DNA from 4 places in the Paenibacillus sp. JJ1722 genome. Region 1 is predicted to be linked to each of the others. Evidence: riboswitches for the same ligand, from Rfam matches in the RefSeq annotation. Region 1 holds a riboswitch; each other region holds the start of a gene.
The links. Region 1 has a riboswitch for thiamine pyrophosphate ahead of tenA (thiaminase II). Riboswitches for the same ligand answer to the same signal wherever they lie in the genome.
Positions count from the first base shown of each region.

Region 2: linked by a shared signal. The riboswitch ahead of ACM1ND_RS04840 (ECF transporter S component) and the one ahead of tenA (thiaminase II) in region 1 are both predicted to bind thiamine pyrophosphate.
Region 3: linked by a shared signal. The riboswitch ahead of thiC (phosphomethylpyrimidine synthase ThiC) and the one ahead of tenA (thiaminase II) in region 1 are both predicted to bind thiamine pyrophosphate.
Region 4: linked by a shared signal. The riboswitch ahead of ACM1ND_RS14515 (thiamine phosphate synthase) and the one ahead of tenA (thiaminase II) in region 1 are both predicted to bind thiamine pyrophosphate.

Region 1 covers NZ_CP182500.1:4,716,075-4,719,575, reverse strand. The annotation lists gene thiD (bifunctional hydroxymethylpyrimidine kinase/phosphomethylpyrimidine kinase) at 1-198, opposite strand, end outside; gene thiM (hydroxyethylthiazole kinase) at 195-1,037, opposite strand; gene tenA (thiaminase II) at 1,112-1,801, opposite strand; TPP riboswitch at 1,938-2,040, opposite strand; gene ACM1ND_RS20880 (NAD-dependent malic enzyme) at 2,133-3,501, opposite strand, start outside.
Region 2 covers NZ_CP182500.1:1,048,117-1,051,617, forward strand. The annotation lists gene ACM1ND_RS04830 (polynucleotide kinase-phosphatase) at 1-856, shown strand, start outside; gene ACM1ND_RS04835 (TatD family hydrolase) at 877-1,674, shown strand; TPP riboswitch at 1,718-1,829, shown strand; gene ACM1ND_RS04840 (ECF transporter S component) at 2,079-2,675, shown strand; gene ACM1ND_RS04845 (ABC transporter ATP-binding protein) at 2,675-3,501, shown strand, end outside.
Region 3 covers NZ_CP182500.1:868,890-872,390, reverse strand. The annotation lists gene thiC (phosphomethylpyrimidine synthase ThiC) at 72-1,916, opposite strand; TPP riboswitch at 2,104-2,216, opposite strand; gene ACM1ND_RS03980 (IclR family transcriptional regulator) at 2,372-3,115, opposite strand; gene ACM1ND_RS03975 (alpha/beta hydrolase) at 3,414-3,501, shown strand, end outside.
Region 4 covers NZ_CP182500.1:3,310,120-3,313,620, forward strand. The annotation lists gene thiS (sulfur carrier protein ThiS) at 1-179, opposite strand, end outside; gene thiO (glycine oxidase ThiO) at 176-1,324, opposite strand; gene ACM1ND_RS14515 (thiamine phosphate synthase) at 1,389-1,982, opposite strand; TPP riboswitch at 2,247-2,355, opposite strand; gene ACM1ND_RS14520 (ABC-F family ATP-binding cassette domain-containing protein) at 2,449-3,501, opposite strand, start outside.

The sequences.
Region 1 (3,501 bases):
CTGTTCCGCTGTTGCTTCCTGTGGCAGCGGATATACGCCGTGGACCCCTAAAGTATTCTGTACGGTAATGGCCGTAATAGCCGACATGCCGTAAACGCCAAGCTCCTGAAAGGTTTTGAGATCGGCTTGAATCCCGGCCCCGCCGCCACTGTCCGAACCGGCAATCGTCAGTGCTCTGGGTACACGAACGTCTGTCATCGCGCACCACCTGCTGTGGTTGTTCCGGCTTCACGGACAGTGACATGCCCCTCTAGCGAACCTGTATGTAGTTTGGCGAGCTCGTCGAGAAAGGCAATCTGGAAGCTGCCGGGCCCCAGCTCTGCGGTACGTGCTGCGGCTCGGGAAGCTGCTGCACCGTAAAATGCCAAGCCTGCTGTACCTGCGAGCAGCAGGCTGGGTTCAACAGCTGCAAAGGCACCTAACACAGAGGTCAGCAGGCAGCCTGCTCCGGTTACCTTCGTGAGCAGCGCGTCTCCACCGCTTATCATTCGTGCTTCGGCCCCATCGGTGATGACGTCCTCTTTTCCAGTAATGACAACCATTGTATTGAGCGTTTGAGCAGCCCGAATTGCCAGATCGACATTTCCGCTGTCAGCACTGTCACCAGCATCTACGCCTTTAATCTCACGCGCTTCTCCAACAAGATGCGCGACTTCGGCTGCATTGCCCCGCACCAATGAGATTTTGACTTCTCTCAGGATTCGCAGTGCCGATTCGGTTCTAAAGCTCGTTGCTCCCGCACCGACCGGATCTAGCAGGACCGGAACACCGTGTGCATTCGCCGATTGTCCAGCAATGATCATGGCATCCACCAGTTCGCGGTTCAGCGTACCGATGTTTAACACGACGGCTCCCGCTATTTTTGCCATGTCTGCTACTTCCTCGGGTGCATAGGCCATCACCGGGGAGGCGCCCAATGCATACAGGCCGTTGGCCGTAAAGTTAGTGACTACCACATTGGTCATATTGTGAACGAGGGGTTTGCTGTTTTGTACCTTCGTCAGGAGATCCGAATAACTTTTTTCCCATGTACTCATAATGATTATCCTCTCTATAGTTGGTGGTTCAACAGGGCATTAACTGTACTTCACGCATCGAATTGCCAGGCTGACTATTCCAAGACCGCTTCCTGTATCTGGACCGGCCATTCTTCCTGCTTATAGGCCATGTCCCAGAACTTATATTCCAGCTGGCAGCTCAGTATAAAATGCTCAATCATCCGCTCTCGCTCAGCAGCCGTTGCGCCTTCTGCCCAAGCATCTACACGTTCTCGGAACTTGAGTGTTGTATCATCAAGCTGGTCTCCATAGAAGCCCATCCATTCATAGAACGGATGAGACTCATCCGGCTTTACTTCATCCAGCAGCCTGCGACCAATCTCGGCATAGGTCCACATACATGGCAGCAGCACAGCCAAGATCTCGCCCAGGCTGCCCTCATGCGCAACCGTCAGCATGTGACGGATATAGTGATGGGCCGACGGAGCGAGCGGATATCCCTGCAACTCTTCATAGCTCACCCCTGCGACAGCACAGAAATTTTGATGCGGATGAACCTCGCTGTGGAGAATAAAAGAGATTTGTTCATTAAATACAGCCATGTCCTCCCGATTCGTGCATTTGGAGATTGCGATGCCGTATATCCGCATGTAGGCGTTCAAATATTCAAAGTCCTGTTTTACATAGTGAATCAGCTGTCCCCTTGTCAAACTTCCTTCAGCAATACCTCTCACAAAGGGATGCTCAAAAATCGCTTGAAAAATGCCGTCCGCCTGCCGACGGAGTTCTTGTGTAAAACTCAATTTCCCCACCTCCATTAAATTGAAGAGCAAGAAGTCCTGTAAGAATATAATTCCGGAACAACGCTAAAAAGCCGCCCCGGAAAAATGGAGCGGCTTCAACAATAGGCCCAATACGCAAAAAACGCTTGAAACCTTATATACGAAGGCTCCACTTTCCTACGCTAGTACGAACTAGATCAGGTTCAAAGGGTCCAAGATACGCTCTTGTCTCAGCCATAGTGGCTCCCCTAGTGGACTTCTATTCTTTTGACTATTACTGTACATTCGTTCATATGCTATGTCAAACATAGTGTACAAAATATTAAATTTCCTCTAGTTAGGTGTTTTGGGCTTAGTGAGGGTGATGAATTACACTTTCCACTGCTTTGACCTTGGCATATTTCGGTTTCCACATTGCATCTTGTATAGCTTGTTCCACATCTGAAATGTGCGCCTGCGCTACCTGATCCTGAATCGCGGCTTTTGCAACCGCAATCGCAACAGCGTACGAAACTTCGCGTAATTTTCGGATATGAGGGAGTAGCGCACCGCCAGGCGTATTCGAATCTACACCATTGGCAACAGCAACTGCTGCCGCTGTAAACATCGCAGGGGTAATCCTTTTGGCTTTAACCACAATCGCACCCAGACCCAGTCCCGGAAAAACAAAGGCATTGTTCGCCTGTCCAATCTCAAAATTTGTATCGTTATAGGTAACGGGCTCAAAAGGACTTCCGGTTGCGATCAGTGCTCTGCCATCTGTCCACCGGATCAAATCCTCGGGTACTGCTTCTGCAAGGTTTGTAGGATTGGACATGGGCATAATGATCGGGCGTTCTACATGCTTTGCCATCTCCTTGATGATTTCTTCAGAAAAGGCACCTGCTACACCGGAAGTTCCAATCAATATCGTAGGCTTCACCTGACGGATGACCTCCAGTAGCGGTATTTTGCCGTCACCCGACCGGGTCCATGAGCTGACTTCATCCTTTTTGCGCACATACGGTTTCTGATACTCCAATACGTCTTCCATATCTTCCGTTAACAGCCCGCGATAATCAAAGGCCCAAAAGGACTTGAATGAATCATCTACGGAAAGGCCATCCTCGATCATAGCGCCCCGAATTTGATCAGCGTTACCGATCCCTGCAGCCCCTGGGCCGAAAACAAGTATTTTTTGTTCACGCAGCGGAGTCTTGGTGACACCCACCGCCGAAAGAATCGCAGCCAGGGTCACTGCTCCTGTACCTTGTATATCATCGTTGAAGGTGAGTATGCTTTGACCGTATTTTCCTATAATATGGCGCGCATTTACGCTACCCACATCTTCCCAATGTAAAAGCGCCTTCGGGAATTGCGCTAACGTTTTGCTGATAAAAGTATCAATAAACTGGTTATAGGCTTCTCCGCGAACTCGTTTATGGCGGTTTCCGATGTACAGTGGATCATTCAGCAGCTTTTCATTATTCGTGCCTACATCCAGTACAATTGGCAGCACCCGCCCAGGATGAATGCCTGCCGCAGCCGTATATACTGCAAGCTTGCCAATAGCAATGTTAATCCCCCCGACGCCCCAGTCACCAATCCCCAAAATACTTTCGGAATCTGTCACGACAATCAGATCCACATCATGGCCGCTCAAACCAGAATTATGGAATGCTTGTCCAATACCGTTCGGGTTATCTATCGACAAATATACGCCTCCAGGGCGGTTGTACTCG
Region 2 (3,501 bases), 2.4 Mb from region 1:
AGCTTTCTTTGAACAAAGCCTTGGGAAGCAAGTGATGGAGAAGCTTAATGTGGATTTACGGACTGCTGGATATTTTGAACGGAACCAGACGGATTTTGTATTGCTGGATGCGGAAATTGTACCGTGGAATCTCAAGGCTCGGGAACTGATTGCTGCACAGTATGCGCATGTGGGGGAGGCAGCTCTGTTGGATCGCAGTAAGCTGGTAGACAAGCTGAAGCAGGCGAAGGTTGCAGGTCGAGAGGTTGGAGACTGGTTGGAGGAAATGGAACAGAAGTACGCGAATGCCGTAACGTTTCAAGATGCTTTTCAAAAATATTGCTGGGATGTGGACGGTCTGGATGAAATTCGTATTGCACCGTTCCATACACTGGCACACAGCGGAAAGACTTTTTTCGACCATTCTCATATTTGGCATATGGAGCAAAACCGGGAGCTGGCTGGGCTGTCTTCCCTGTTTATGGAGACAGAGTACCGCGTGATCACGGACGAAGCAAGCGAGGAAGAGGTCATTCGCTGGTGGAACGAGATGGCAGAGGATGGTCATGAAGGGATTGTGATCAAGCCGGAACGCTTTTTGATGAAAAATCGGGACAAGATGATTCAGCCTGCAATCAAGGTGAGAGGCCGGAAGTATTTGCACATCATTTACGGTATGGATTATCTTGCCTCTGAGAATTTAAAGCGTCTGAAGCAGCGTCGAACGAACAAAAAGGAGCGTCATGCCCTGATGGAAGGAGCGCTTGGTATGGAAGGCGTGGAACGTTTTGTCCGCAAGGATACGGTAGATCGTATTCATGAATGCGTCCTTGCCGCGCTATCTCTGGAATCGGAGCCGATTGATCCGAGATTGTAGTTTGCGAAGGAGGGATTGAGATGGAAAGGGGTACACCGTTAATTGATATTGGCGTGAACTTGATGCACCGTTCGTTTCATGCGGATCGGGAACAGGTGGTAGAGAGAGCCGCAGCTGTAGGGATTTCACCCCTGATTATTACCGGGACCAGTGTCCGCAGCAGTCGGGAGGCTTCTCAGTATGCAGCACGTTATCCGGGCAAGCTGTATGCGACAGCTGGCGTGCATCCCCATGATGCCAAAGACTGCAGCGCAGATACGATTCAGCAGCTCCGCCAGCTGGCGAGTCAGCCGCAGGTCATATCCATAGGGGAATGCGGATTGGACTATAACCGTGATTTTTCGCCGCGTGATGTGCAGCGCCGATGGTTTGAGGAGCAAATCCAACTGGCGGGTGAGCTTAATATGCCGTTATTTCTTCATGAACGAGATGCACATGAGGATTTTGTTGCTATGCTGCGGGAGTATCAAGGGCTTGTCGATAAAGCAGTGGTGCATTGTTTTACAGGCACGGAACAAGAATTGCATACGTATGTAGAGATGGGACTGTATATCGGGATCACCGGCTGGATTTGCGACGAACGGCGTGGCAAACATCTGCGTGAACTGGTCAGAGATATTCCCTTGGACCGTCTGATGATTGAAACGGATGCACCATTTTTGACCCCGCGTAATTTGCCCGTGAAGCCTAAAGAAGGGCGTAATGAGCCCATGTATCTCGCTCACATTGCTGCTACGGTTGCCGAATGTACAGGCCGAAGCATGATGGAGATCGAAATCGCCACGACGGAGACAGCCAAACGTTTCTTCGGATTATAGGATTGTCAAAGCCATAGATGTGGTATATATTATAGTGAATTAAAAAAGCATTGTCGGGAGCTTGAGAAAGTCAGGCTGAGAGGGTGGCCCTTGCCACTGACCGTGAAATCTGATCTGGGTAATGCCAGCGTAGAGAAACCAAGAACACTATACAGGAATGCCGCTTGTTTCGCGGTTGTCGATAGATACAATGTATGTCCTAGCATTTTACCTTGACCCTGACTTTGGCTTGGTATCAGTGTAGTAGCTTAGACTACTGGTTATATAAGGCATATCGACGAATGATGTTTTGTATGGTGCTTCACCTTTTACTGCGCATAAAGCTTGCCTGGAGATTCAGCTCCAGACAAGCTTTTTTTTATGGCCAAGAGGCCAATTATAAGGAAAAAGGGGAGCACGCAATAATGAATACTGCTGTAAGAGCGTCCAAAGGGTTGAAGCTGACTGATATTTTGGTCACGATTGTGATCGCTGTTGTGTTCGGGTTAGTCTACAAAATATGGGGACCTGCCTATGATTTGATGAAACCATTCGGTCTACACGCCGAGCAACTGATGTATGGCATGTGGTTTATGGCAGGCACGTTTGCTTATCTCATCATTCGCAAGCCGGGTGTTGCAATTTTGGCAGAGGTGGCAGCGGCAACGGTCAGTGCTTTTTTGGGAAGCGAATGGGGGATGTCCACTTTGTACTATGGCCTGCTGCAAGGCTTGGGAGCGGAGCTATTTTTTGCGGCTTTTCTGTATCGGAACGCAAACCTGTGGGTTGCTTCGCTAGCTGCGGCCGGGGCGGCTGTCGCTTCTCTGATTTTAGACTTCAGCTACGGGTATATTGATCAGCTTTCGACCTGGAACTATGTTTTGTTTATTGGTTTTCGCATGATTGGCAGCATTGTGATTGCCGGGGTATTCGCGTTCTATCTGGCTAGGGCATTGGAGGTAACCGGAGTCACGCGAAGTTTGAGACCCGCAACGGAACAAGATTATAAGGGGCTGGATTGATGAGCCAGGCAACCGAAGATGTGGTGGCTTCGATCACCCGTCTTCGGTTGAAATTCCCCGGTGAGCAGGAGCTGCTTTTTCACAATATGTCTTTGTCTGTCCGCAAGGGGGAAAAGCTGCTGTTGCTGGGACCGAGTGGATGCGGTAAATCAACGCTGCTCCAAGTGTTAAGCGGTCTGATTCCACGCACGATAGAAGTGCCTATGAAATGCGATGCTGCTGTAATCCCAAGTGTCTCAGGTATTGTATTTCAAGATCCTGATACGCAGTTTTGTATGTCATATGCAGACGAGGAACTGGCTTTTGTGTTGGAAAATAATCAGGTTCCTCGTGAGCAGATGCGATCCCGTATTCGCGAGCTGCTGATACAGGTTGGTCTATCAACGGATGATATACACATGCCCATTGGCAGCATGTCACAGGGAATGAAACAGCGGCTGGCGATTGCGTCTGTGCTGGCTATGGAGCCAGAAGTGCTTTTTCTGGATGAGCCCACGGCTTTGTTGGACGAGGAAGGCACTACACAGGTGTGGGATACCATTCGAAACATTTCGGTAGACCAGACACTGGTGATCGTGGAGCATAAAATTAATGAAATTGTCCATGATGTGGACCGGATTGTGGTGCTTTCTGCTCAAGGGGAGATCATTGCGGATGGAAGGGCGGAAGAAGTATTTCATGGGCAGCGGCAGGCATTGTCCGAGTATGGCGTGTGGTACCCGGGAGTATGGAGTGAATCGTCTTCGCCGCGTTGGAGTGAATCAGTGACACAGCAGAATGGTACGGGGAATGGTACAGGGATTGATTTGCTGGAGCTGGAACATTT
Region 3 (3,501 bases), 2.3 Mb from region 1:
GTAGTTCCCTACATCGACTGTAGAGAACCACGGCTTTTTTAATTCATTTTTCCTAAACTCACACGTTCGTTTTACTGACCTCCATCCCGATACTGCTCTGCCTTCTCACGCATCCCGGCAGCTACTGCTTCTTGAGTGTTCAGCCCCTTATCCGCTGCATAAGCGCGAATGTCCTGCGTAATGCGCATACTACAAAATTTGGGACCACACATCGAGCAGAAATGTGCTTCCTTGGCGCCCTCTGCCGGTAGCGTTTCATCATGGTAGGACAAGGCCCGCTCGGGATCAAGCGACAGATTGAACTGGTCCCGCCACCGGAACTCAAAGCGTGCCTTGGACAAAGCATCATCCCGCTGCTGTGCCCGTGGATGACCCTTCGCCAGATCGGCAGCATGTGCCGCAATTTTGTAGGTAATGACACCCTCGCGGACATCATCCTTATTCGGCAGACCCAAATGCTCCTTAGGCGTAACATAACACAGCATGGACGTCCCAAACCAACCGATCATCGCCGCCCCGATGGCTGAGGTAATATGATCATATCCGGGGGCAATATCCGTCGTGAGCGGCCCCAAGGTATAGAAAGGAGCTTCCTTACAAATCTCCATTTGTAAATCCACATTCTCTTTGATTTTATGCATAGGGACATGTCCTGGCCCTTCAATCATGACCTGAACATCATGCTTCCAGGCGATCTGCGTTAGCTCGCCCAACGTTTCCAGCTCTGCAAACTGTGCTTCATCATTCGCATCATAGATGCTACCCGGACGTAGACCATCCCCGAGAGAAAAGGCCACATCATAGGCTTTCATAATTTCGCAGATTTCTTCAAAATGCGTATACAAAAAATTCTCCTGATGGTGCGCAAGGCACCAGGCTGCCATGATCGACCCACCACGGGATACGATTCCCGTCATTCTATTCGCCGTCATCGGTATATACCGCAGCAATACACCCGCATGAATTGTAAAATAGTCCACTCCCTGCTCCGCCTGCTCAATCAGCGTATCGCGATACAGCTCCCACGTCAGCGCTTCTGCTTCGCCGTTCACCTTTTCAAGTGCCTGATACAGCGGTACAGTCCCAATCGGTACAGGAGAATTCCGAATGATCCATTCACGTGTTGTATGGATATTACGGCCTGTGGACAGGTCCATAACTGTATCCGAGCCCCAACGCACAGCCCAGGTCATTTTTTCCACTTCCTCCTCGATGGAGGAGGTAACCGCAGAATTACCAATGTTCGCATTGATCTTCACGTGAAAATGACGCCCAATGACCATTGGCTCACTTTCCGGGTGATTGATATTCGAAGGCAAAATGGCTCGTCCAGCAGCCAACTCCTGCCGTACAAACTCAGGCTCCACCCCTTCGCGGATCGCCGCAAATTCCATTTCAGGCGTAATGATCCCTTGCCGCGCATAATGCATTTGCGTCACTGTACGACCTTGCGAAGCACGAAGCAGACGGTTGGTCACGCCGGGGAATTCAACTGTCTCCCGTTTGGAGCCAGGTTTCAGTCCATTATCCTCCGGTTTGACGGCGCGTCCCTCGTAAGCCTCCACATCGCCCCGTTCCAGGGCCCAAGCTCGCCGTAATGGAGGCAGGCCCTGACGGATATCGACCTGATAGGCTTCGTCGGTCATGGGACCGCTCGTATCGTACACACGCAATGGCTCATGATGCTCCGTGCCCTGCGGCGTATGTGTAGGATGAAGAGCAATTTCCCGCTCTGGCACGGCAATGTCCGGCCGTGAGCCTTGAATATATACCTTACGGCTCCCTGGAAAGGGCGTTACCCCTCTGGCTTGCTCCCCGTTTGTCTTCTCTACCTCAACTTCTTTTGTTCCTACCAATCTTACTTCTGTTGATTTCAATTCTGTTCCTTTTGTTCCTTCTACTTCTGTCGGCTTCATTGTCCATTCCTCCCGTTTCGATGAAATGACACACCGATCCGGAACCATTCCCAGGGTGGCGCTGATCTATGCAAAAAAGCCGGTTCCCTAGGGAACCGGCTAATCTAACGAGGCAGCTATCCAGACAGTACGCATGTGGAATAATCCTATTCCAATGCGCCACTGTAGACAGCAGCCGCGTATACATTTCAATGGCCGATTACTTCCCTACGCTGGTATGATCCAGATCAGGTGCAAAGGGTCCGGAATCTTGCACGATTCCATCTCAGCCCGGCATTACAGGCTCCCCCAGTAACTGTGATACTTCTATTCATATGAGGCGGCTATAACAGATATCCCGCCATCCTTACCAGACTACTTTAAATTTATGGCTTTGGCAACCCTTCTAGGTTCCCTTTACCAAGGAGACGCTCCCCATCAAATCACTTTGCTTGCTTTAACTGTGTTCATTCTTGTTACGGAAGCATAAATCCCATTTCCTTCGCCGCTTCAATCAAAATCGGAGCAAAGTCATGCAGCGTCTCGGGTGCAAGCCGACTGACCGGACCGGATACAGATAAAGCCGCAGTGACCTGTCCCTTCCGGTTTACAATTGGGGCAGCCACAGCAGCAGCCCCTGGCTCCCGTTCTTCATAGCTGGTCGCATAGCCCTTCTCGCGAATGTCCTGCAGCTGGGCTTTATAGACCTCCGGGTCTACTGAGGACGGCCATTCATCCCCGCTTAGCAGGGCTTCCAGCTCCTGCGGCGGCATAAAGGCTGCCAGGACTTTGCTGGAGGCCCCTACAGCCAGCGGCATACGCGCACCTACAGGCGCAACCCTGCGGATCGCCTGATTGCTCTGCACGGCTTGTATGCGAATACGCATGCTGCCGTCCCGTAAGTACAAGCTGACCGTCTCGCCCAGACGATCACGTAGTCCTTCCATTGCAGGCTGTAACAACACCGCCGGCTCGTCGCTTTGGGACAAGTGCGTGGATAGCTCCCAAATGCGGAAGCCAAGTCGATATTTTTCCGTTTCGGCATTCCGAACGACAAAGCCCCGATCCTCCAACGTAGTCAGCAGCCGATGAACCGTGCTTTTATGTAGACCAATTTTGGAGGCAATCTCCGTCAGGCCAAGATCCGAATCTGCGGTAAAACACAGCAGTATATCAAGTGCACGCTCTACAGCGCGAACGGTTAATTTACGGTCTTCCATCGTGAACCGCTCCTCTTGTATCCATATTCGTTTCACACTATGAAACATGGTTACATAAATTATATAGAATAGTCGCGGCTACTGTAAACCGATGTTTTTGTGACAACCATATTACAGAACGAGAACAAACATCGACAATTCTTTGCATCATTTTTACTTTTCCGGTTCAGGCGTTGACTTTGGATAATCCCCATCATACGATAATAGGTATCTATACGGATCTACACTACTATTTTCAAGTGGAATTATACCTAAATTCTATGAAACGAAGATTAATTTTATATAAGGAGGCTCTTACATGATTTCGACATCCCAGCGCAACGCTCAGCTACAGACCGCTGTTCAGGAGCCGTCCACCCCACTCTTTAATCCCCGTCTGCTGCGGT
Region 4 (3,501 bases), 1.4 Mb from region 1:
ATCTCTAGGCAATCTCCATCCTTCAGTACCGCTTCATCATGATCTTCACGGGTCAATATACGCCGATTCAGCTCTACCACTACGGTTTTCACCTTTACATCAAGCTCATGTAGCAATTGATCCACATGAGTGATTCGATTAGAAAAGGTCAGGCTCTGGCCGTTAATCGTCAGCTTCATAAGCTTTCCTCCTTGAGGAGCTCAGAAGAAAATCTACTTATCCCAAGTTCAGCTGCACCAGCCCCATTAAGCATAGCTGCCAGCGCACGCCCGGTAGCATCACTCAGCAGGACACCGTTGCGATAATGCCCGACGGCAGCATATACGCCCTCGACCCCAGGGACAGTGCCTATAAAAGGATGACCTGATGCGGCCTGCGGACGTAAGCCCGCCCAAGTGCGTATAAAAGAAGCTTCACGGACGCGCGGCAGCCAAGCAGAGGCACGTGCCAGCAACCCCTCCAAGCCTCCTACGGTCACCTCTTCGTCATATTGATGCGGAAGGCTCGTTGCCCCAATCCAAAGCTCGTTATTCTGTTTAGGCACGAGGTAAATATCATCAGCATAAATGGTATATTCTAACGGGTGATCCTTCAAGGAGACCGCTACCGCTTCACCCTTGACCGGATAAAGTGGATATTCAAATCCAACCTGCGCTAGCAATTTCATGCTATCCAAGCCTCCGGCAATAATGACCTGATCGCAGGAAAAAAAGCCACTATCTGTTCGAACACCGCAAACTCGACCATTCTGTATGACCAGTTGCTCTGCCTGTGTACCAGACCATACCGTTGCCCCCAGCACCGCAGCAGCACCTGCATAAGCATGGCAAAGCTGGACAGGAGCCACTTGTGTCTCCTTTGAACGATATATTGCCCCGATCGCTTGTTCATCCAAACCTGGAATTCGTCGGGCCAATTCCCTCGCATCCCACCAGATAGGACAATCATCCTCTCGCGTTTTAGCAGCTTTCCAGCGTTTTTGGCCTTCAGTTTCCGTACGGAAAGGAGTCACAAATCCTTCTGTACGGAATTCCACCGAAATACCTGACAAACGCTCCAGATCACAAACAAGCTCAGGGAATGCGTCTCGACTTATGCGAGCAAATCGTGCCAGCTCAGAGTCGGTGAACTCTTCACTTTCCGCTGCCAGCATTCCAACCGCTGCTCCTGAGGCTCCCTCACCCGGGATCAATCGTTCCAGCATGATCGTACTTCTTCCCTCCTTGGCCACATGATAAGCAATGGAACTGCCGATGACACCTCCACCTATGACCAAGCATTCAGCGTGTCCTATCGCTCTTGCCTCTATGTGTATCTTTGGCATTTGTTCCGTGTCTCCTCTCCATAAACCATTCTGCTTTCAGCTTGCCTCTACTCTCGTTTTCTCGCTACAGGTCGTGAACTACAAGATCTGCCATTCGCCGATATTCCAGCGCAGCTGCAACGGGCGACTCAGCCTCCCATATACCAGACATCACCGCAATTCCGCTTGCTCCGGCCCTATAAAGCTCCGGGATATGGTGCGGTTGTATGCCGCCCAGCGCGATCACCGGAATGTTCGACAGCCTGCAAATATGTTCAAGCTGAGCTAAACCCCGTGGTACAATACCGGGCTTACAATGGGTCTCATATATGTGACCATAAAGTACATAGTCCGCTCCTACCCGCTCGGCAGTCTGCGCCTCCTTCAAGGAATGCACAGATACTCCACAGCGTGTACCCTTTGGAAGTAGGCTTTTCACATCCGCTACAGGTAATCCATTAGCTGGTAGCTGGACGGCTCCAACCAAAGTAAGTAAAGCTACATCCACACGATCATTTACTACAATTTGTTGCAAAGGAACTCCCTGCTCCACCATGCTGCGAGTCAAAGATAGCAATGCAGAGGCACCATTCTGTTTTAAACGTGCGTGTACATAATGAACATACGGACAAATCACAGCAGCCACTTGGGCTGCTTGTGCAAAAGTGCCCTTTTCCATCGAAATTGCGTGTAATTCGATTTTGTCTTCACCTCACATTGGACTAAAAGATATAAGCTTAGCCAGTCACGTCTACCAGCAGTAATGAAAGAGGATTGTATGTGAATCGTCTACGGAAGCTCGAACAACTTAAAGTGAACGAAACGCAAAAAAACCACTTCCCCAAGGAAGTGGTTTAACGAACGTCCAATAATCGAACGGACAATGATATCCGTATACGTGTATCGTCCCACGCACAAACAAAAATAAGATGGTGTTGCCTTGTTTGTACGGCGCTCACTTCCCTACGCTGGCATAACCCAGATCAGGTGCAAAGGGTCCGAAATCCATTTATTCCGTCTCAGCCGCATGGGCGGCTCCCCTAGTGTGACTATTTTATTGTATAAGCTAAAGATAGCTTAGCATATTTTCCTAATTCTGCAAACCCCACTTCGTGTGAAATATGCAGAATTGGATTTAGTTGATGTTAGTTAACTTTACTTGACCACTCTTCCACATTCCACGTTTTGGTTACCCAATCCTCGTAAAAGTCCGGTTCGTGAGATACAAGCAATACGGTCCCTTTGTATTCCTTCAAGGCACGTTTCAGCTCATCCTTAGCTTTAACATCCAAGTGGTTGGTAGGCTCATCGAACAGTACCCAGTTGCTTTCACGCATTAACAGTTTGCAAAGACGGACTTTAGCCTGTTCTCCACCACTGAGCGCAGATAGCGGACGCGTGATATGCTCATTCTTTAAACCGCAACGCGCCAAATGCGCTCGTACTTCATGCTGGTTCAAATGTGGGAATTCATTCCACACATCGTCAATCGGTGTAATTTTCTCCGCCTTTACTTCCTGCTCAAAATAAGCGGGCTGCAAAAAATCACCTTGATAGGTTTTTCCACTGATTGGTGGAATTTTTCCCAATATGGTTTTGAGCAATGTCGATTTACCGACACCGTTGTAGCCAACAATAGCAATCTTTTCGCCACGTTCAATCGTCATGGACATTTTAGGCAAAAGGGCATGCGTATAACCAATCTCAAAATCAATACCCTCAAATACCGTCTTTCCGCTTGCACGTGCTTCTTTGAATTGAAAGGTTGGCTTCGCAGCTTCTTCAGGCTTATCTATACGTTCGATCCGATCAAGTTGCTTTTCACGGCTCTTTGCTCGGCCAGATGTAGAGGCACGCGCTTTATTACGCTGAATAAAATCTTCCTGTTTCTTAATAAAGTCCTGTTGCTTCTCATAAGCATCAATATGCTGAGCTTTGTTCAGATCCGCCATTTCAAGAAACTTTTCATAGTTAGCTGAATAACGGGTCATCTTGGCAAATTCAAGATGGTAAATAACATTAACGACCTGGTTCATAAACTCAGTATCATGTGAAATAAGGATAAAAGCATAGGGATAATCCTTCAAATAGCGCGTAAGCCATTCAATATGCTCTACATCCAAATAGTTGGTAGGCTCATCCAGCAGCAGGACATTTGGCTTTTCCAACAGCAACTTAGCAAGAAGCACCTTTGTCCG